Regions from separate parts of the Paenibacillus sp. FSL L8-0644 genome, predicted to be linked through region 1. Evidence: a T-box and tRNA genes for the amino acid it is inferred to sense, from the RefSeq annotation. Region 1 holds a T-box; the other regions hold tRNA genes.
The links. A T-box is a leader RNA that pairs with one kind of tRNA and senses whether it is charged. The one in region 1 lies ahead of argS (arginine--tRNA ligase), so its partner is inferred to be a tRNA-Arg.
Positions count from the first base shown of each region.

Region 2: it encodes a tRNA-Arg, which carries the amino acid that the T-box ahead of argS (arginine--tRNA ligase) is inferred to sense. The anticodon was not compared.
Region 3: it encodes a tRNA-Arg, which carries the amino acid that the T-box ahead of argS (arginine--tRNA ligase) is inferred to sense. The anticodon was not compared.
Region 4: it encodes a tRNA-Arg, which carries the amino acid that the T-box ahead of argS (arginine--tRNA ligase) is inferred to sense. The anticodon was not compared.

Region 1 covers NZ_JBBOYN010000001.1:2,317,847-2,322,920, forward strand. The annotation lists gene NSS94_RS10665 (cysteine hydrolase family protein) at 1-125, shown strand, start outside; gene NSS94_RS10670 (nicotinate phosphoribosyltransferase) at 244-1,707, shown strand; gene NSS94_RS10675 (MogA/MoaB family molybdenum cofactor biosynthesis protein) at 1,774-2,289, opposite strand; gene NSS94_RS10680 (four-helix bundle copper-binding protein) at 2,551-2,880, shown strand; T-box leader at 2,958-3,214, shown strand; gene argS (arginine--tRNA ligase) at 3,277-5,007, shown strand.
Region 2 covers NZ_JBBOYN010000001.1:4,154,223-4,159,296, forward strand. The annotation lists gene tig (trigger factor) at 1-945, opposite strand, end outside; gene NSS94_RS18830 (hypothetical protein) at 1,089-1,997, opposite strand; tRNA gene NSS94_RS18835 (tRNA-Arg) at 2,255-2,328, shown strand; gene NSS94_RS18840 (hypothetical protein) at 2,639-3,718, shown strand; gene NSS94_RS18845 (exodeoxyribonuclease III) at 3,735-4,499, shown strand; gene NSS94_RS18850 (hypothetical protein) at 4,586-4,909, opposite strand; gene NSS94_RS18855 (hypothetical protein) at 4,936-5,074, opposite strand, start outside.
Region 3 covers NZ_JBBOYN010000001.1:4,208,375-4,213,448, forward strand. The annotation lists gene NSS94_RS19050 (6-phospho-beta-glucosidase) at 1-241, shown strand, start outside; gene NSS94_RS19055 (PhzF family isomerase) at 391-1,293, opposite strand; gene NSS94_RS19060 (hypothetical protein) at 1,858-2,139, opposite strand; tRNA gene NSS94_RS19065 (tRNA-Arg) at 2,433-2,506, opposite strand; gene NSS94_RS19070 (DUF4870 domain-containing protein) at 2,681-2,974, shown strand; gene NSS94_RS19075 (hypothetical protein) at 3,299-3,658, opposite strand; gene asnB (asparagine synthase (glutamine-hydrolyzing)) at 3,822-5,074, shown strand, end outside.
Region 4 covers NZ_JBBOYN010000001.1:212,450-217,523, forward strand. The annotation lists gene NSS94_RS00935 (PdaC/SigV domain-containing protein) at 1-188, shown strand, start outside; gene clpP (ATP-dependent Clp endopeptidase proteolytic subunit ClpP) at 316-912, opposite strand; tRNA gene NSS94_RS00945 (tRNA-Arg) at 1,123-1,197, opposite strand; gene NSS94_RS00950 (sugar-binding transcriptional regulator) at 1,467-2,504, shown strand; gene gap (type I glyceraldehyde-3-phosphate dehydrogenase) at 2,599-3,609, shown strand; gene NSS94_RS00960 (phosphoglycerate kinase) at 3,733-4,914, shown strand; gene tpiA (triose-phosphate isomerase) at 4,974-5,074, shown strand, end outside.

The sequences.
Region 1 (5,074 bases):
TATACAAGGACGCTGTGGCGAGCTTTAATCAAGCTGGACATGATTGGGCTTTGGGTCATTTTGAGGGAAGTCTTGGAGCCGCGGTACGATCGGCTGAGGATACGGTTTTACGCCAGAAGAAGTAAAATAACTTAACGATTGTGTACCAATGTCCGATAACAAAATGGAGCCGGATATTGCTGAATCTGGGCAGATGAGGCGGTAGCGCCACAAACCTGGAGACAGTCAGAGAGGATGATTACAATGCAGTCAACGAGCCTCGCATTACATACAGATAAATATCAGATTAATATGATGTACGCCCACTGGGTGAACGGAAGTCACCAGCGTAAAGCTGTGTTCGAGGCGTATTTTCGTAAACTCCCTTTTGGTAATGGATATGCCGTGTTCGCGGGTCTGGAACGCATTGTGAATTATATTGCAAATTTGCGGTTTACAGAAGAGGACATTCGCTACCTGTCTGAACAGGAGGAGAAGTACGATCCCATGTTCATGGAGGCGCTTCGCCAGTTTAAGTTTGGTGGAACGGTCCATTCGATGAAAGAAGGGGCCCTTGTTTTTCCCAACGAGCCTCTGGTCCGTGTTGAAGGAACGATTATGGAAACGCAGCTTGTCGAAACGGCATTGCTGAATTTTATGAACTATCAGACACTTATTGCGACAAAGGCATCGCGCATCAAGCAGGTGGCAAGTGATGATACACTGCTCGAATTTGGAACACGGCGTGCGCAGGAAGCAGATGCAGCGATTTGGGGAGCACGAGCAGCTTATGTGGCTGGTTTTGACGCGACTTCTAATATGCTGGCAGGCGAACATTTTGGAATCCCGACGAAGGGGACACATGCACATTCATGGGTGCAGACCTTTATGACGGAGCAGGAGGCGTTTGACGTGTATGCGAAGGTATTGCCAGATCAGGTTACACTGCTGGTAGACACCTTTGACACGCTGGAAAGCGGGGTTCCTCATGCGATTCGGACAGCAAAAATGCTGGAGAGTCAGGGCAAGCGTATGAATGCAATCCGTCTGGATAGCGGTGACTTGGCTTATCTATCCATTCAGGCACGAGAAATGCTCGATGCTGAAGGATTAGATTACGTACAAATTGTAGCTTCCAATGATTTGGATGAAAATACGATTTTTAACCTGAAAGCCCAAGGGGCACGTATTGATGTATGGGGTGTAGGAACACAGCTTATTACGGCTTCGGATCAACCATCGCTTGGCGGGGTGTACAAGCTGGTTGAGCGTGAAGTAGATGGCGAAATGCTGCCGACGATTAAGATCTCGGGGAATCCAGAAAAAGTATCCACACCAGGCAAAAAGGATGTATATCGCATTGTGGATAAGAAGAAAGGGAGAGCTGTAGCCGATTATATTTCTTTTCCGGATGAAGAGCGTCCGCGTAATGGTAAGCGCCTGAAGCTGTTTAACCCTTTGCATCCGTATATGAAGAAGTATGTAGAAAATTACGAAGCCGTGCCGATGCTTGAGCCTATTTTTATAAATGGACAGAAGGTATATGAGCTTCCCGAGCTGGATGAAATTCGTGCCTACCATACTTCACAGTTAAAACTGTTCTGGCCAGAATATTTGAGGAAGCTGAACCCTGAAATTTATCGTGTAAATCTGAGCGAGAAGGTATGGGAGCTAAAGCAAAAGCTGATCGACAGCTATATGCAGCCCGAAGTTGAAGAAAAAGAATAGTTGGAAGAGGCACCTCATGAATGCATGGGGTGCCTCTTTGTGTTGGAGCATGTAGGAAATAGGAGCTTATTTATAAATTTCTCTCATCACATGTCGTAGCTCAGGGACAATAATGCGTTCCATTGCCAAACGAACGGCTCCGCGTGAGCCAGGCATAGAAAATACAGCTGTCTGACCCACAGTGCCAGCTACAGCCCGGCTTAAGATAGCTGCTGAACCAATGTCCTCAGCATAGCTTAAATAACGGAAGATTTCCCCAAAGCCAGGTAGTTCCTTATCCAGTAGAGAGGAGACAGCTTCATAAGTAGTATCACGTGGAGAAATACCGGTACCACCTGTCAAAAGAACAGCCTCGATGTCATCCTGTGCCGCTGCTTCGGATACTAACTGCTGAATACCTTCGTAGTCATCCTTGACGATGACATATCGAACAACTGTATATCCATTGGTTTCTAGTAGATCCATGAGCAGTCGTCCCCCAGTATCTGTTTCCACGGTGCGTGTGTCCGAGACAGTCACGACCATGCAATTCACTTGTTGGGGGGATTCCTGACGGTGTTCCTCTACAGAAGACATATTCATTAAAATGTTCACTCCTTGATCGGTGGTTAGACATACACTTTTTACAATAGAGCAATGACTGAGCGTATGCAAGTCAGAAACAGGGGCTAAAAATCCATGTGATTAATATCCTTGCATTTGCACACTGGAATATAGTACACTTCCTTACATAAGTCGGGATTGTATTGTCTTGTTTTATTGAAAGCGCGCACATCAAATGATTAACCTCAAGGGACAGTGGGTAATAGTACAGCAGGGTCAACAACTGGGAGGTAATGTAATATGAATCATTCATACCAACAATGCGTGGATGCTTGCCTGGAATGTATGAACGCTTGCAATGTATGTTACGTAGCGAGTTTGAAGGAATATGATTTAGCTATGCTGCGTGAATGTATTCGAGTGAGTAGGGAATGTGCAGAAATATGCGGATTTGCTGCTCAAATGATGCAGCGTGGAACGGATTTTGCCGAGCAAATCTGTGAGCTGTGCGCCAAGGCCTGTGAGGTATGTGCTGCTGAATGCAGCAAGCATTCCCATGATCATTGTAAACATTGTGCAGAAGCCTGCCGTCGTTGCGTTCAGGCATGCCGCCAATTGGTGGCAGTGTAATTACATATATGGAACTAGTGCCTGAAGAGGAAATAATAGGTTGCTTTCTACTGAATAGGTTTGTATAATGAATGGAATTAACGTCACGGAACGGGAAAGTAGCAGCTGAGCCGTATCATTACAGCGAGCCGGAAGAGGTGGAAGCCGGTATGAGGTCCGATGTGAAGCGCACCCGGGAGACGGTTGATCCAACGAGCAGAACTTCTAGTAGATCAGCCCGGCAGACACCGTTATTAGTCATTGGAGTGAAATCGCGATTTGTGTAGTTAGCTTTAGCTGCACAACCGATTTACGAAGAGTGGTACCGCGGGATATTGAAGTTCTCGTCTCTTGAATGATTTCAAGAGGCGGGGGCTTTTTTTGTTAGATTCTATAAAAAGAAGGAGAGAGATCATCATGTTAATGAGGATTGCTGCTCAAGCGATATTAGCCCATACGGGCTTGGAGGAAAAAGAAATTTTATCTTTATTTGAGGTGCCTCCGCAGCCTGAATGGGGAGATGTGGCGTTTCCCTGTTTTATGCTGGCTAAAAAGTTTCGAAAGTCTCCGCAGCACATTGCACTGGAATTGGCGGAACTAGTAGGCCATAAAGAAGGTTTAACCGCTTCAGCATCGGGTGCCTATGTAAACATAACCTTGGATCGATCGGTTCATATTCCGCTTATGCTTGCTGAATTGAGCAAGGCTGATTTCCTCAGGCCTAATATCGGGAACGGGCAGCGGGTAGTTATTGATATGTCCTCGCCTAATATTGCCAAACCGTTTGGTATCGGTCATCTTCGCTCTACGGTTATCGGTGCTGCCTTGTATCGCATACTTGGTGAAACAGGTTATGTACCTATTAGTGTGAATCATCTTGGGGATTGGGGAACACAGTTTGGTAAGCAAATTGCGGCCTATAAAAGATGGGGAAATGAGGAGCAGTTACAACATGATCCGATTGGTGAATCGCTAAAGCTATATGTGCGTTTTCATCAGGAGGCCGATCATGATCCGACTTTGGAGGATGAAGGGCGCGAGTGGTTCCGACGTTTGGAACATGGGGATGCGGAGGCTCGACAACTATGGGAGTTTTTTGTTGAAATCAGTCTGGGTGAATTTGATCGTATGTACCAGCGTCTAAACATTGCATTTGACCATGTGCTGGGAGAAAGTTTTTACAATGATAAGATGCAGGCAGTTATTGATCAATTAAGAGCAAAAGGATTGTTGGAGGAAAGTGATGGGGCGCTCGTAGTTCGCCTGGAAGACGAGGAACTGCCTCCGTGTCTTATTCTGAAAAAGGATGGAACCACCATTTATCCGACACGTGATCTGGCAACAGCGATTTATCGTCATGAAGTGATGAAGGCTGATCGTTTGCTGTACGTCGTTGGTGGAGAACAGAAGTTGCATTTCCAGCAGGTGTTTGCGGTGCTGAAGCATGCAGGGGAGGCATGGGCGGAGCAATGTGAGCATGTGCCGTTTGGATTAATGCGGTTTGCGGGTAAGAAAATGTCCACAAGACGTGGCAAGGTTGTGAAGCTGGAGGAGGTGCTGGATGAAGCTGTAGCGCGTGCTCAAGGCATCATTACTCAGAAGAACCCTGGTTTACAGGAACAACAGGCAATAGCGGAGGACGTTGGCATCGGGGCGATTATTTTTGGTGATTTAAAAAACAACCGGCTGAATGAAGTGGACTTTTCGTTGGAGGAGGCGCTGACCTTTGAAGGCGAGACCGGGCCTTATGTGCAGTATACTCATGCGCGCATACGCAGCCTTCTGGAGAAAGCTCACGCTCGCGCCGATGTTGATGTTAATACTAACCCTAGCGACAATGACCTTGTCCAAGATAGCCATTCTCGTGATTTGAATGGCGTATCGGATGAAATATTGGGTGACGCAGGTTGGGCGCTGCTTAAGCAATTGGGTCGCTATCACGGGCAACTGATACGTGCGGCTCGCCAACTAGAGCCTTCGGTAATTGCGAGATTTGCATTGGATACGGCCCAGGCGTTTAACCGGTTTTACGCCAAGGAAAGGATTGTCGATGGTGGACAATGGCGTATTCAGTTGGCGGAACAAACTGCCGATATTCTGGCATGCGCGCTGCAACTTCTTGGTCTGAAAGCACCGAATCGGATGTAAGCAAAGCGAACGAAGGGAGCGAGTTTTTGCTGGCGGGATGACTGCTACCCATACCTGGCTCTTCCAA
Region 2 (5,074 bases), 1.8 Mb from region 1:
CATGTTTTGCACTTCGCTCTTCACCATTGCTTCAGGAATGTCGATTGTTGCATTCTCAGCAACTTTCTCCACTACAGCACCCTCGCGGGCTGCTTTAGCTTCGTTTTCCTTACGATCCAACAATTGCTTTTTCAAGTCTTCCTTGAATTCAGCCAGTGTGTCAAATTCGCTTACATCTTTAGCAAATTCATCGTCCAGTTCAGGAAGAACTTTGCGTTTCAGTTCGTGAACTTTCACTTTGAATACCGCTTGTTTGCCAGCGAGGTCAGCAGAATGGTAGTTCTCAGGGAACGTTACTTCAACGTCCTTGGAATCGCCAGTGTGCAAACCAACCACTTGCTCTTCAAAACCAGGGATGAATGTGTTAGATCCCAGTTCCAAAGAATACTTCTCAGCTTGTCCGCCTTCGAATGGTACACCGTCCACGGAACCATCGAAGTCAATAATAGCTGTATCACCGGATTGAGCAGCATCTTCATCAACGACAACCAGTTCAGCATGACGTTGTTGCAGGCGCTCCAGTTCTTGAGCCAGTTCTTCGTCGCTTACTTCGAGTTTGCTTACAGGCACTTCTACGCCTTTGTAATCGCCCAAAGTCACTTCAGGTTTAACAGTAACCTTTGCTTTGAACTTGAAAGATTCGCCTTTAGCAAATTGATCAATTTCAACGTCAGGGCTGTCAACCGGGAAGATGTCCGTTTGCTCTACAGCTTGGCTGTAAGCTTCTGGCAACAGGATGTCAATTGCATCTTGGTACAGACTTTCAATACCATAGCGTTTTTCAAAGATAGGACGTGGTACTTTACCTTTACGGAATCCTGGTACACTTACTTGTTTTGCCACTTTATTAAAAGCTTTGTCGAGTGCAGCGGCTACACGATCCGCGTCAACCTCAACTTCAAGAACCCCAAGGTTCTTCTCTATTTTCTCCCAAGTTGCTTTCATTTTATGCTTTCCCCTCCAACAAAATCTTCACTTAGTTTTCATTACAATCAACGCACACAAAATAACCACTATAGTATATCTAACATTACTGTCTTTTTCAAGAGCAGCCCTTTGAATGCTTCACAGGTAAACGTTTCCGGTCACTAAGGAGTGTGCATTCCCGCCGCTACGAATAGTCGCATCGACCGATACGCCTGCTCAAAACGGAAGCGCAACGCATCTGTAATACCATATATAGCACGGGTTTCTTCCTCATTATTATTACCGTTCAAACTTTCCGAAACGGTCTGATGGAGTGCTGCAGCCCAAATATCCGGCATTCCGTCCTCTTCCACCAACATGGATCTATAATCATTCGTACCGTATACTGCCATCACAAACTGTGACCACAACTCCTGTGCAAAATAGAATAGTGTAGGCTCGTGCACCTCAGTCTGATCAGCCACCCGTTCCAAAATACGCATAATCGACTCTGGAAAATCACCAGGCTGTAACGGAACCGTTTCAATGTCGATTTCCGCTTGTTCATCACCCCGTCTGATTTCTATCGTCCCTTCCATTCCGCGTCGTCGCATTGTCTGTAGAACACGGAATTGAAGTAAAGGATGGATTTCCCGGTCCGTAATCCAGCGAAGCAAGGCATCGTCGATTTCTGGCAGTTCCAAATAGGACAACTGCTCCAACGCTAAAATCGTCTGTTCGGATAAGGGTTCATCCATAGCCATCCGCAACAGCTTGTTGCCGTAGCCCGCATCCTGCTCCTGCTTAAAGCGTGCATGACGGCGAGCTAACTCTACTTCACTGACCTCTTCTTCCACAGCGTCCGTTACCGCCCCGCTGTCAGCGTACTGTGGAAATGCAGCTTCCAGCCATTGTAATAGAGCGTTCCATTCATCGTATTGCTTCTGCTCCTGTCCCTGACACTGCATTAAAAAACGCAGCATCGCCATCGCCTCTCCGTAACGTTCGTTTTCAAGCATCACAGTAAGTTGGATTTGATAATAGTCCAGTGTCTTCGGAAACAATACAATATTATTTTCTTTTGTCGTCACCTTGGAGTCCTTTATTCAAGGCACCCCCTCTCCTTCACAAGCTCAAGTATTTGTAGATTATATGAGAAACAGTAGCCGAAGTCCAACCACTCGTCTTACACATATTCACCTGTATTCTAACATACCCTTTTATAAGGCAAAAAAAACTACGTCTACTCAGAATTTATGCTGTATAAAGCCTAAATAAGCGATATATGCAAAATAAGACTTGAATTTCTTTTATCCATATGATATATTAATATTCGCTTGAATTTTATGTCCCAGTAGCTCAGCTGGATAGAGCAACGGCCTTCTAAGCCGTCGGTCGGGGGTTCGAATCCCTCCTGGGACGTCATAACAAGAAGCTTCCATAATGGAGGCTTTTTTTGTTCTCATGAGATAACTCACAGGGGAACGTCGGCCCATCGGCATCGTTAGCCTATACTTCGCAGTCAACCATAGGGAGAGTATCTCTCTTGATAAATTCATCAAAAAAAGCTTCCGCAAGGGAGCTTTTTTTGATGATAAATAATGTAGAAAGAATAGTCTGCCACGCTACTTTAGGCGCTGGTTTCAAGTCACTACTCTTTCAATAAAACGCAGATATTGCTATCATCTATCATGTTACACCATTTTGAAGTAAAGGAGGTTGGCTGACTCCCTTGACTACGAATAAACTCCAAAAGTCGCGGGAAATTCATCGTTTTGTTGCCACTTTGCTTTCTATATTAGGTACTGGATTGGGTATGTTTTATCTCGCCATTCCTTCCTATATGATTGGAGGAGCGGCTCTGATCATCACACAGGGAATTCTGATCTATTTTACATTATTTTCTCTCGGATACCTGCTTATTATTTCGGGACCGCTGGCCATTATTCTCCACATTTTAGGCATTATTTTTACAATACGATCTTTTCAAATTACAAGCAAAGTGGGTAGCGCGCCGACAAGTGCATCGTTGCCTTCCAAATGGCGCATGTTGCTCAGTCTCACTGTGGGAGCTACACTTCTACTTCTTGCAGTCACAATGAAATACGTAGATATTATAGAACCTTTTACACAAACAGGTGAAAATAAACGCAACGTAGCCGCAGAATCAGAGCAATATCTGGAGCAGAAATACGGAGAGGACTTTCAAATTCAAAATATTAGCTATCATAGTATTCCCTTCACTGAATATACCATGGAGGCGATCTCTAATCGTCATCCTTCCGTCCTCTTTAACATGACCAAGCGTCCTTATGAGGATGTCCCATTTAGAGAAAAATATCTTAACGCCCTTTGGGAGAGCCAACTGGACATGAAGCTCAAACCTGTTATACAGAAGCTATACAATGATGCAGCCGCTGTTCATTCTGGGGTGCAAGAAGGGGAAACAGATAAAATGATCAAAGAATACGACGATTTTAAACTGAATCCCGAAGCGGTCGGCGATCAATATATTCGTATAATTGTATTCGAGGATCTAACTGACTCAGGATTGTCATTGGAAAAAGAACGGGTATTACAAACTGCAAAAGTTCTCAAAACAGTGTTGGCCGGAAATAAAGCCTCATTAGACATCGAATACTTCCCTTCGGCTATGAATACCAACCGAAACCTTAAGGCAATAGAACTAAACGATTATATGTTTGGTCAGGACCATTTTGATGAAAAGACCTATGAAGTCAAGATAGAAGACATTTATAAGCTTATGTCAACAAAGGATATACAAATCACATCGCTTGACCGCGTGAAGTAGCAAGGAGATTAATCAAATGAAATTAATATCTTGGAATGTAAATGGCTTAAGAGCCTGTGTGACCAAAGGGTTTTATACTTATTTAAAAGAAACGAATGCCGATATTTTTTGCGTACAGGAAACGAAGCTTCAAGAAGGGCAGATCCTCATGGAAAACATGGAGGAATACACACAATACTGGAATTATGCTGAGAAAAAAGGGTATTCCGGCACGGCTATTTTCACCAAAATCAAGCCGCTCTCTGTGCATTATGGACTTGAAGAAAATGAAGAACCGGAGGGCCGAACCATCACTTTGGAATTCGAAAAATTTTATCTCGTCAATGTGTACACACCGAATACCAAACGGGACTTATCCCGACTGCCCTACAGACTGGAATGGGAAGACCGTTTTCGCAGCTACCTGCAACAACTGGATGCTTTGAAGCCTGTCATCGTGTGTGGAGACTTGAACGTAGCTCATCAGGAGATCGATCTCAAAAACGCCAAAGCTAACTACGGAAATGCCGGTTTTACGCCTGAGGAACGGGAACGCATGTCACAGCTGCTAGACGCCGGATTTATAGATACCTTCAGAACCTTTTATCCTGACCGGACGGATGTTTATTCCTGGTGGTCCTACATGCCAAAGGTGAGAGAAAGGAATATTGGCTGGCGGATCGATTACTTCCTCGTCTCGGAGAGACTTCGTTCGCTATTGATGGATGCGAACATTGATTGTCATATTACAGGCAGTGACCACTGTCCTGTGATATTGGAGTTGCAAGATATTTCAGCATAAGTCCCCTGCCCTGACACAAGGATTTATGAAACTTTAAAAAGCGGTCATGCTCTGTTATTGCAGCATGACCGCTTTAATGAATGGAGCTATGTCCCCAAATATACCTCGATACGGGAAATCAACCGCTCTCTCACATCTTGTGCCTCTTTATGATCTAATATAGCCTGTCTTATCGTCTTCTTTTCGCCACTAGCGTAATGCAGTACATACTGGGTCACTATGCATTCCGGTGCATAAGTATCCTTTCGATCCGTATTAAAATAAGTCACCTGACAGCTTCCGAGAAAACAGAAAGATAGCTCACCTGTAGCTGTAAAAAGCCAGCCTGGCAGCTTGGGCTCCAGCTTCAAGGATAGGCCCCTATGATCATAACCAAACGGCTGCCCGCCCGTCATCATCCATATCCACATATGGATAAATTCTGCCGTAGATCCGCTCAGCCTCGCGATATATCCCGTTCCATGCAAACTTGCATCAGGATTAGCACTGCTAGCAATAAAGGAGCTGTTCGGTTGGCCGGAAAAAACTCCATGATGGCTCCATTCTTATCCTCCACACCAAAGCTCGCAATTCCT
Region 3 (5,074 bases), 1.9 Mb from region 1:
TGTCAACTTTGGCAAATTTCCACCTGCACAGCGGGGCTTGCTGCAAGTGATGAAGGCAATGGAAGAGCTGACGATAGAAGCGGCGGTCACCGGTGACTATGCAACCGCACTGCAAGCCTTCACCCTGAATCCGCTCGTACCAAGCGGGGACATTGCTCAAACCGTGCTGGATGAATTACTAGAAGCACACAAAGAGCATCTGCCTCAATTCTTTGCTCATAAGGAGAAGGCAACGGTATAAAAAGGGCGTCTATCATCCCACTAAAACACAAAAAAGCTTCCTACATGTAGGAAGCTTTGCTATACGTCCCAGGAGTACTTGCTGGGACATTGGTGTTATTGGTTTGTACTTGGCTTGACAATCCGTCATTAAGCTTATTGATAACTTTTTTAAAGTATGATCTCCGTTGAAAAAGCAATAACCGCTTTCCCCGTAATTTGAACTAATACGGGTTTTCCCTGTTCCTTTTTCACATGAACATGCATTGTTCCCTCTCTTTTGATTGCCTCACCTTGTAAAATATCAAAATCAAAAGACTGCTCATTCTCATTTTGCAAAATGTTATAGTGTACCAAATAGGCTCCAAGCGGTCCGTTTGCATTTCCTGTCACCGGGTCTTCAGCTATTCCAATTGCAGGAGCAAACATTCTTCCGTGAACCAATATATCCTCTTGTGGATTTAATGTAAAAACATAATATCCATTACATCCAATATGCTTGCTGATTTCTGTAAGCTTCTGCAAATCAGGTTTTAAACTATGTAGTATTTCATTGGAGTAAATCGGAACCATTACCTTAGAATGACCTGTTGAAGATATTGCAACTGGATATTCCATGCAAATATCTTTACAAGAAATACCTAACGCATTTGCAATCTGACTTCTTATTTCTTCATTTAAAGGCTCTGATACAGAAGGTTCTCCCTGTGTCATTACAATAGAATAGTCATCTTTATACTTTATAACATCAACAGGCAATATACCTGCTTTTGTTTTTTGAATAATTCTTCCAGTTTCAGCTTTTCTCTCAATTGCATAAATATAATGCGCTGCTACTGTTGCATGACCACAAATTGGAACCTCTGTTGTTGGAGTAAAAAATCTTACTTCAACATCATAATTTGAAGAATCTGTTTCAAAAATAAATGCAGTTTCCGAATTATTTAATTCTCTTGCAATTCTCTGCATCTGCTCATCTGTAAGTCCATTTGCATTTGGAACAACCCCAGCAGGGTTACCATGAAATCTATTTTTTGTAAATGAGTCTACTTGATATATTCTATATTTTTTCATAATTTCGCCTCTATAAATACCAGTTTGTCTGTCTGTTAAATCTGATATTAACATACTTTTTAGGCAGTTTCACTTAAATTAAAAGATATAATATGGCCCTTTAATGAAAACGAACTGATCCTTATTATAGAATCGCGCTCTTTTATGGAAGATTGTTATTAAACTAAAGCCGCAGTTAGCTGAAATGGTCTTCTCAATCCTTATCTAAAAGTGGAATAAATCTTTTATGATTATAGATACTTTTAGATTCTGTCACGCCTGTTGAATAACCAAAATAAGTAACTCAATTCATGAAACAAGAGGTGCACTGAAGAAGAACGCGCTGAATCTGAATCAGCCATTCAACAGGTAGTTTTGAAGAAGAAATAGACGAGAAAATCGCGCAAAGGAAAGAACGGCATGTTGGGGCCATGAAGTCTGAGCAGCAACAAATAGCCAATTGAGCAGGACATAGACGATTAGAGCACAGAATAATTGCCCATAGACCGCATTTTCAGTCATGCCCAACAGCGTTGGAATATTCAAATGTTGCTTGATCCAACGAAAGAAGACTTCAATCTGCCATCAAGCCTTATTGATCTGTTTCGCCCCCCTGAAGGGGTTGCCCATTTTCTGCTCGTAAAGCGACATGAAGTTTAATACCTCCACGCTCTCCGTGATAAGGAGCCCAATGGATCGATAGCTACCCCATTGTTCCAACGCAGCCATGCACCAGTATTGGAGTAAATGGTACACCGTAAACTTGCGGGCTTTGTCTTCATAACCTATTAACTTCACAACCCTTTGAACTTCTTCAGGAGTCAGCATGGATTGAAGGATAGATGTAATCGTGATAGAATTTCTCATAAGTTCGTCTTCTTTCGGATTCGTTTGGATGGTACCAACGATTCTGCAGAAAAGACGATCTTTTTTCTGCCATTTTGTGGTTATTCAACAGGCGTGCTACAATATAGGGGTATTAGTTTATATAGCGTGTAAAAATCGTGTGTATAATTTGTGTAAACAGGTGTATTAATCACACCTTATTCTAACGTTTTCTATCGTAACCCCAATAAAAGAAAAAACGCCCCAAACCCTTATATATCAAGGATTTGAAGCATTTTAATTTCGTTCAAACTTTACATATCTGAACGCTTCGACGTCCCAGGAGGGATTCGAACCCCCGACCGACGGCTTAGAAGGCCGTTGCTCTATCCAGCTGAGCTACTGGGACAAGATGGTGATCAATAAAACTTTATGTATTCAGCGCATTGATTATTATATCACATTTCGAGCAACTGTCAAAAGCATTTTTTTCATGATGTAGGGAAGCTGGCTGCAAAGGAATCATTTGGACGCTAACGGGGTATTATGTACAAAGAACCATGCATAAAGGAGGGGTTAATCCGTGAGAGGTCTTTTGTCGTCACTTTGTTATTTCAGCATTTTCTTCGCACCTTTTCTAGTGCCTGTCATTGTGTGGATTGCAGTACGGGACGAATATGTTCAGGGACATGCAAAAAAAGCTATTTTATCGCATATTTTCCCCATTATTGCGGCGATTCCGCTAGTGTATTTTATTATAACGGCGAATCATGCAGGTTCAGTGATCGGGTTTGTACTGCTATTCGTAGTGGTCTATCTCGGGGTTTTTGTGTATAACATCTACAAAGGAATTATGACGCTGCGTGAAGCGGCTTAGTTCAAAAGAAGCCTCCTATATTCCGCAAACTTGGCGGGATACAGAGGCTTCTTTAGGGTTATTTTTGATGAGTTGCTGTTGCTATTTAGTTCGATGGCTATGGCTGCTTATTTATTCCCAAAGCGTTTAGGACTTCTACGCACCTCATGTCTTACGTTTTTCTCCAGTACTTCTTCTGCAAACTCATTGTTGTGAATATAACTGCTGCCTTTATTTTTCTTATAATTCGCTTTGCCGTCTATGATTTCCCCCTCCTTTCACGCTGATCCGGCGATGGCGCCGGGGCCCAAATCAACAAAAGCCGAGGCATAGCACACCATATCCTCATGCCCCGAACTCCTTGGCGAACTCTGTACTGAGTTGCCCATACGAGAGCAATTCTTTTTTGAACTTCTCTCGCTCCTCACCAGCAGTAATGTGTGTAGAATCGGTAAAAGCCTTGTCTGTCACTTCCTCAAATGCCGAATGCAGGTTATTGTCGTACCAATCCAGCTCCAGATCGGCGTCATTGCGGATGATCCGTACCATGTCGTAGTCATGCTGACCATCCGTCTGATCCTTGGCCGTGATATAGACCAGCAGTTCCGGGTCATCCGCGGCACCAGGCCGCACCTCTACCTCAGCGCAACGCACTCCGTCAAGTTCAGTGAAGCGGCGGATTTTGGCATCCTTGATGTAGTACATGGTCTTCCTCCTTCCTTGCGAGTAGACGGGTTGCCCCATCAGTAGTTTTCGGAACGGACAGACATTTTATGCTTCTTTTCGGCATATATACTGTTGAACTGGGGATTTAGTTTTTGATTCATTCCAACACTGGATGAACACGACAAAGAGAGGATGAACAGACATGTGCGGAATTACAGGTTTCATACAGTGGAACGGAGACTTAATGCATCAATCTGAGCTGCTGCTGAATATGGCACAAACGCTCTCCGATCGCGGACCAGATGCTGCGGGTACCTGGATATCCAATCCGTGTGCCTTCGGACACCGAAGACTGAGCGTTATGGACCCGGAAAATGGCGCTCAACCCATGATCCGGCAGCTGGAGGATATCACTTATACGATTGTATATAACGGGGAAATATATAACGCGCCTGAGCTGAAAAAAGAGCTGCAACAGCGCGGGCATTTTTTCCGTACACAATGCGACACGGAGGTGCTGCTCGAATCCTATATCGAATGGGGCCCCGAATGTGTGGATCGGTTAAACGGCATTTTTGCGTTTGCAGTCTGGGATAGTGAGCGGGAGCAGGTATTTCTGGCACGGGATCGGCTGGGAGTGAAGCCGCTATTTTATAGCCAGACCGAAGAAGTATTCGTATTTGGCTCAGAACCCAAAGCACTGCTTCAGCATCCAGCGGTAGAAGCAGCAGTGGACGCCGAGGGATTGGCCGAAATTTTTATCATCGGGCCTGCACGTACCCCCGGACACGGCGTCTATTCGTCTATGAAGGAGCTACGCCCCGGGCATACGCTAACTTACAGCCGCGACGGCGTGCGCATTCAAGCCTACTGGACACTGGAAAGCATTGCGCATGAGGATAACACCGAAGAAACGGCGCTTAAGGTACGAGAACTGTTGCTGGATACGGTGGAGCGGCAGCTCATTTCGGATGTTCCGGTGTGCACCTTATTGTCTGGCGGGTTGGATTCAAGCGCTCTATCCGCATTAGCTGTCGATTATTACAAACGTACCGGGCAGGGACAAGTTCATACGTATTCGGTCGATTATGTGGATAACGACAAGCATTTTAAAGCCCATGCGTTTCAACCAGGAGCCGATGCCCCCTGGATTCAGCGGATGGTGGATGAATTAGGGACAAATCATCACTGGATTGAATTCGATACGCCAGAAGTCGTAGCAGCTCTGAACAACTCCACGCTAACGCGGGATTTACCCGGAATGGCGGACGTGGATTCGTCGCTGTATCTCTTTTGCCGGGAGATTAAAAAAGGGGCTACGGTCGCTATTTCCGGCGAGGCTGCGGATGAAGTTTTTGGCGGATATCCATGGTTCCACCGGGAGGATATGCTGAATTCGGGTACATTCCCGTGGGCAGTTGCACCCGACATGAGAGCCAGTCTGTTGTCTCCCGA
Region 4 (5,074 bases), 2.1 Mb from region 1:
CTGGTGAAGGATTCGGTAAATTTAAAGAGTTGGCGGCAGATCAGAATTTTTATGTGACGAACAGTGGAGTAACAATCGTGTTTGATTTGTATGATTATGCGCCATACGCGTATGGAATTCCGGAGTTTACCTACTCGTTCGGTCAACTGCTGCCTCAAGGCGGAAAGCCTTTTGCGGGACAGATTTAATAGTAGAAATGAGTAAGTTGGACTGTCTATACTCTAAAAAACAATAAAGCAAAAAAGCTGCCTACCGGATAATAACATCCGGAGCAGCTTTTTCATTTACCAGCTATCGAGAGGCAAATTTTTTCTCTTATACACCTTCTGGAGAGGAGCTAGTTAGCACTTTATCAATAATACCGTATTCTTTGGCATCATCAGCAGACATGAAGTAGTCACGGTCTGTATCTTTTTCAATACGTTCCAGTGGTTGGCCTGTGCGATCTGCGAGAATGCGGTTCAGTTTATCACGCATTTTCAGAATGCGGCGTGCGCGGATTTCGATATCCGTTGCCTGGCCTTGTGCACCACCCAGAGGTTGGTGAATCATAATTTCACTGTTTGGCAAAGCGAAACGTTTACCTTTGGCGCCTGCATTCAGCAAGAACGCGCCCATGGAAGCCGCCATACCTACACAAATCGTAGATACATCAGGTTTAATGTATTGCATCGTATCGAAAATGGCCATACCAGCTGTAATGGAACCGCCAGGACTGTTAATATACAAGTGAATATCTTTTTCAGGATCTTCGGCAGCCAAAAACAGCATTTGCGCAATTATAGAGTTGGCTACAACGTCATTGACGTCCGAGCCTAACAAAATAATGCGATCCTTTAACAGTCTGGAATAAATGTCATAGGCGCGTTCGCCGCGGTTACTTTGTTCTACTACCATAGGAACATAGCTCACGTCAAAAAACCTCCCTTAAATATCGTTAGTGGATTTGGTGGACATGCCGAGTACACGTCCCTTATTTATAAACTGTTACCGTATTAACCACATGATAAACAATTTCAAACAAAAAGTCAAAGAAAGTCAAACTAATGATTAAAAAAAAGAGCCCTCAGCGCTCTTATTGGTTAAAACATTATATAGAAGCATTTAAGCGTTCATTTAAAATGGCGCGCCCGCGAGGAATCGAACCTCGATCTCAGGCTCCGGAGGCCTACGTCATATCCGTTGGACCACGGGCGCATAGTTGATTCAATGCAAACAACTAACTAATTAAACAGCTAATTGGAAACAAAGATGATTATATGATATACAGCAGTGAATTGCAAGCTTTTATTAAATGCGCATATTCAGACAAATGGTTGAGAAATATAGGTTCAGATAGACTTGCATATGGAGCAAATATTGGTTAAGATATACGTGGGACTTAAAAAGTTATCCCGGGACGTTTTAAGACCAGTTAGAGATAGAGCATTAGAGACAGAACTTAGAAGTGTGCGGGAGTGGAAAGCATGCGAAAGATATTAGAAATACAGAAGCAGCTTCTGCCCGACCTCATGGATGTTTTGAAAAAAAGGTACACGATCCTGCATCAGATTATGCTGTCCGATGTTGTTGGACGCAGAACACTGGCAGCTTCACTGAACATGACCGAGCGCGTGTTGCGCGCCGAAACCGATCTTCTTAAAGCTCAGGGGCTAATTGAGATTGAGAGTGTAGGCATGAAGGTGAGCAAAGCAGGACTGGATCTGCTGGAACAGCTGGAGCCGATTGCGAACAACTTGTTCGGCCTGTCCCAATTGGAGGACCAGATTCGTCAAGCCTATGGTTTGAGGAAGGTGGTTGTCGTTCCAGGGGATTCGGATGTTTCTCCGTTAACAAAGCAGGAGCTGGGGCGCGCTGGAGCAAAAGCGTTGCTAAGTGTTATGGACGACGAGGATGTGGTCGCTGTAACAGGTGGCACGACGATTGCAGACGTGGCGGAACAACTGGCATTGCCTTCTAATGGCCCCCTTAAGGGTGGGTGGTTTGTACCGGCACGCGGGGGTTTGGGAGAAAGCATGGAAATGCAGGCCAACACAATTGCTTCCACAATGGCTCGCAAGGTCGGCGCTCAATACCGTCTGCTCCATGTACCGGATTTGCTCAGCAATCATGCTTACAACTCCTTGCTTGAAGATACGAACATTCAGGATATATTGAGCCTGATTCGCGAGAGTCGTATCATCATTCACGGGATAGGCAACGCCATAGCGATGGCACATAGACGTAAACTTGATCCCGAAACCTTTGCCCAGATCAGCAGTGAAGGGGCGGTAGCCGAATCGTTTGGTTATTATTTTAACGAAGATGGCGTCGTTGTTCACAGAATGCTGACGCTTGGACTCCGATTGGAGGACATTAGGCGTACCGATACGGTTCTAGGTGTAGCTGGAGGCAAGAACAAGGCGGCCGCTATTCATGCGGTACTGCGTTTCGGGCAAGAAGACATTCTAGTCACCGACGAAGGCGCTGCTGTTGAGATTGTAAGTCGTTATTTAAATGATTAATATAGGATTTATGAATCGTGTTGTCTTGACAGGCTTTCGGGTCTGTCTTGAATATATAAAACTAAACTAAACGAACTTTGGGAGGAACTCACTCATGACAGTTAAAGTTGGTATTAATGGTTTCGGACGTATTGGACGCCTTGCTTTCCGTCGGATTCAAAACGTGGAAGGTATTGAAGTAGTAGCAATCAATGACTTGACAGATTCCAAAATGTTGGCACATTTGTTGAAATATGATACAACACAAGGTAATTTCCAAGGACAAGTAGAAGTACATGATGGCTTCTTCAAAGTAAACGGTAAAGAAGTTAAAGTTTTGGCTAACCGCAACCCTGAAGAACTCCCTTGGGGAGACCTGGGTGTAGACATCGTTCTGGAATGCACAGGTTTCTTCACAACTAAAGAAGCTGCTGAGAAACATTTGAAAGGCGGCGCTAAAAAAGTTGTTATCTCCGCTCCAGCTACTGGCGACATGAAAACTGTCGTTTACAACGTAAACCATGAAATTCTGGATGGAACTGAAACTGTAATCTCTGGTGCTTCTTGCACAACGAACTGCCTGGCTCCTATGGCTAAAACACTGCAAGATAAATTTGGTATCGTTGAAGGTTTGATGACTACAATTCATGCTTACACTGGCGACCAAAACACTTTGGATGCTCCACATGCTAAAGGTGACTTCCGTCGTGCTCGTGCAGCAGCTGAAAACATCATTCCTAACACAACTGGTGCTGCTAAAGCAATCGGTTTGGTTATCCCTGAGTTGAAAGGTAAATTGGATGGCGCGGCTCAACGTGTTCCAGTACCTACAGGTTCCCTGACTGAGTTGGTAACAGTTCTGGAGAAAAACGTAACTGCTGAAGAAATCAACGCAGCGATGAAAGAAGCTTCCGATCCTGAAACTTATGGATACACTGAAGATCAAATCGTTTCTTCCGACATCAAAGGCCTCACTTTCGGTTCTTTGTTCGATGCAACTCAAACTAAAGTTCTGACTGTCGGCGACAAACAACTGGTGAAAACTGTAGCTTGGTATGACAACGAAATGTCCTACACTGCACAATTGATCCGCACGTTGGAATACTTCGCTAAACTGGCTAAATAATAAGAACTTTCTTATTAGCAACATCATAGAGCGGAAACAGGTTATTGTTTCCGCTCTTTATATATCAAAATGTGCCTTGAATTCCTGTTTCGTAAAATTATAAGGGTGCGGAGGAATATGGAGATGAACAAAAAGAGCGTACGTGATATAGAACTGAATGGAAAACGGGTGTTTGTTCGTGTAGATTTTAACGTTCCGGTTGAAGACGGTAAAATTACAGATGACAAGCGTATTCGTGAAACCTTGCCAACCATTAACTACCTGATTGAAAAAGGTGCAAAAGTTATTTTGGCGAGTCACTTTGGACGTCCAAAAGGTCAGGTTGTTGAATCCATGCGTCTGACTCCTGTTGGTGTACGTTTGTCTGAACTGCTGAAAAAGCCAGTAGTTAAAGTGGACGAAGCGGTAGGCGAAGCTGTTAAAGCGAAAGTGGCTGAACTGCAAAACGGCGACGTGCTGTTGCTTGAAAATGTACGTTTCTATGTAGGAGAAGAAAAGAATGATCCTGAGTTGGCGAAGCAATTTGCTGAATTGGCTGACGTTTTCGTGAATGACGCATTCGGCGCAGCACACCGTGCTCATGCTTCCACTGAAGGTATCGCTCATATTCTTCCGGCTGTTTCCGGCCTGCTGATGGAAAAAGAATTGTCTGTTATTGGTAAAGCTCTGTCGAATCCAGATCGTCCTTTTACAGCCATTATCGGCGGTTCCAAAGTAAAAGACAAAATCGACGTGATCGACAACCTGCTGAACATTGCAGATAACGTAATCATTGGTGGCGGTTTGACTTATACATTCTTCAAAGCTCAAGGTTATGAAGTGGGTCAATCTTTGCTGGATGAATCCAAACTGGACGTAGCTCTTGGATTTATCGAAAAAGCGAAGAAACTCGGCAAAAACTTCTATCTTCCGGTAGATATTGTTGTGTCTGACGATTTCAGCGCTACGGCGAACACAGACATTGTGGATATCGACGGCATTCCTGCAGCTTGGGAAGGCGTGGACATTGGACCGAAAACACGTAAAATCTATGCAGATGTAATCAAAAACTCCAAACTGGTTGTATGGAACGGACCAATGGGCGTATTTGAAATCGAGCCTTTCGCTGGTGGTACTCGTGAAGTAGCGGAAGCTTGCGCAACAACTGAAGCATACACCATCATTGGTGGCGGTGATTCTGCGGCTGCGGCTGAAAAATTCCACTTGGCTGACAAGATGGATCATATTTCCACTGGCGGCGGCGCATCTCTGGAATTTATGGAAGGCAAAGCACTTCCGGGTGTTGTTGCACTGAACGATAAATAATCAAACGCACTATGCGTGAATAAAGCTTTAGGGCACCTAATAGTTAGGAGTTGAAACCATTGAGAACACCGATTATCGCGGGTAACTGGAAGATGTTTAAAACCGTACCAGAAGCTAAAACTTTCATCGAAGAGATCAAAGGCAAAGCAGAGGTTGCAGG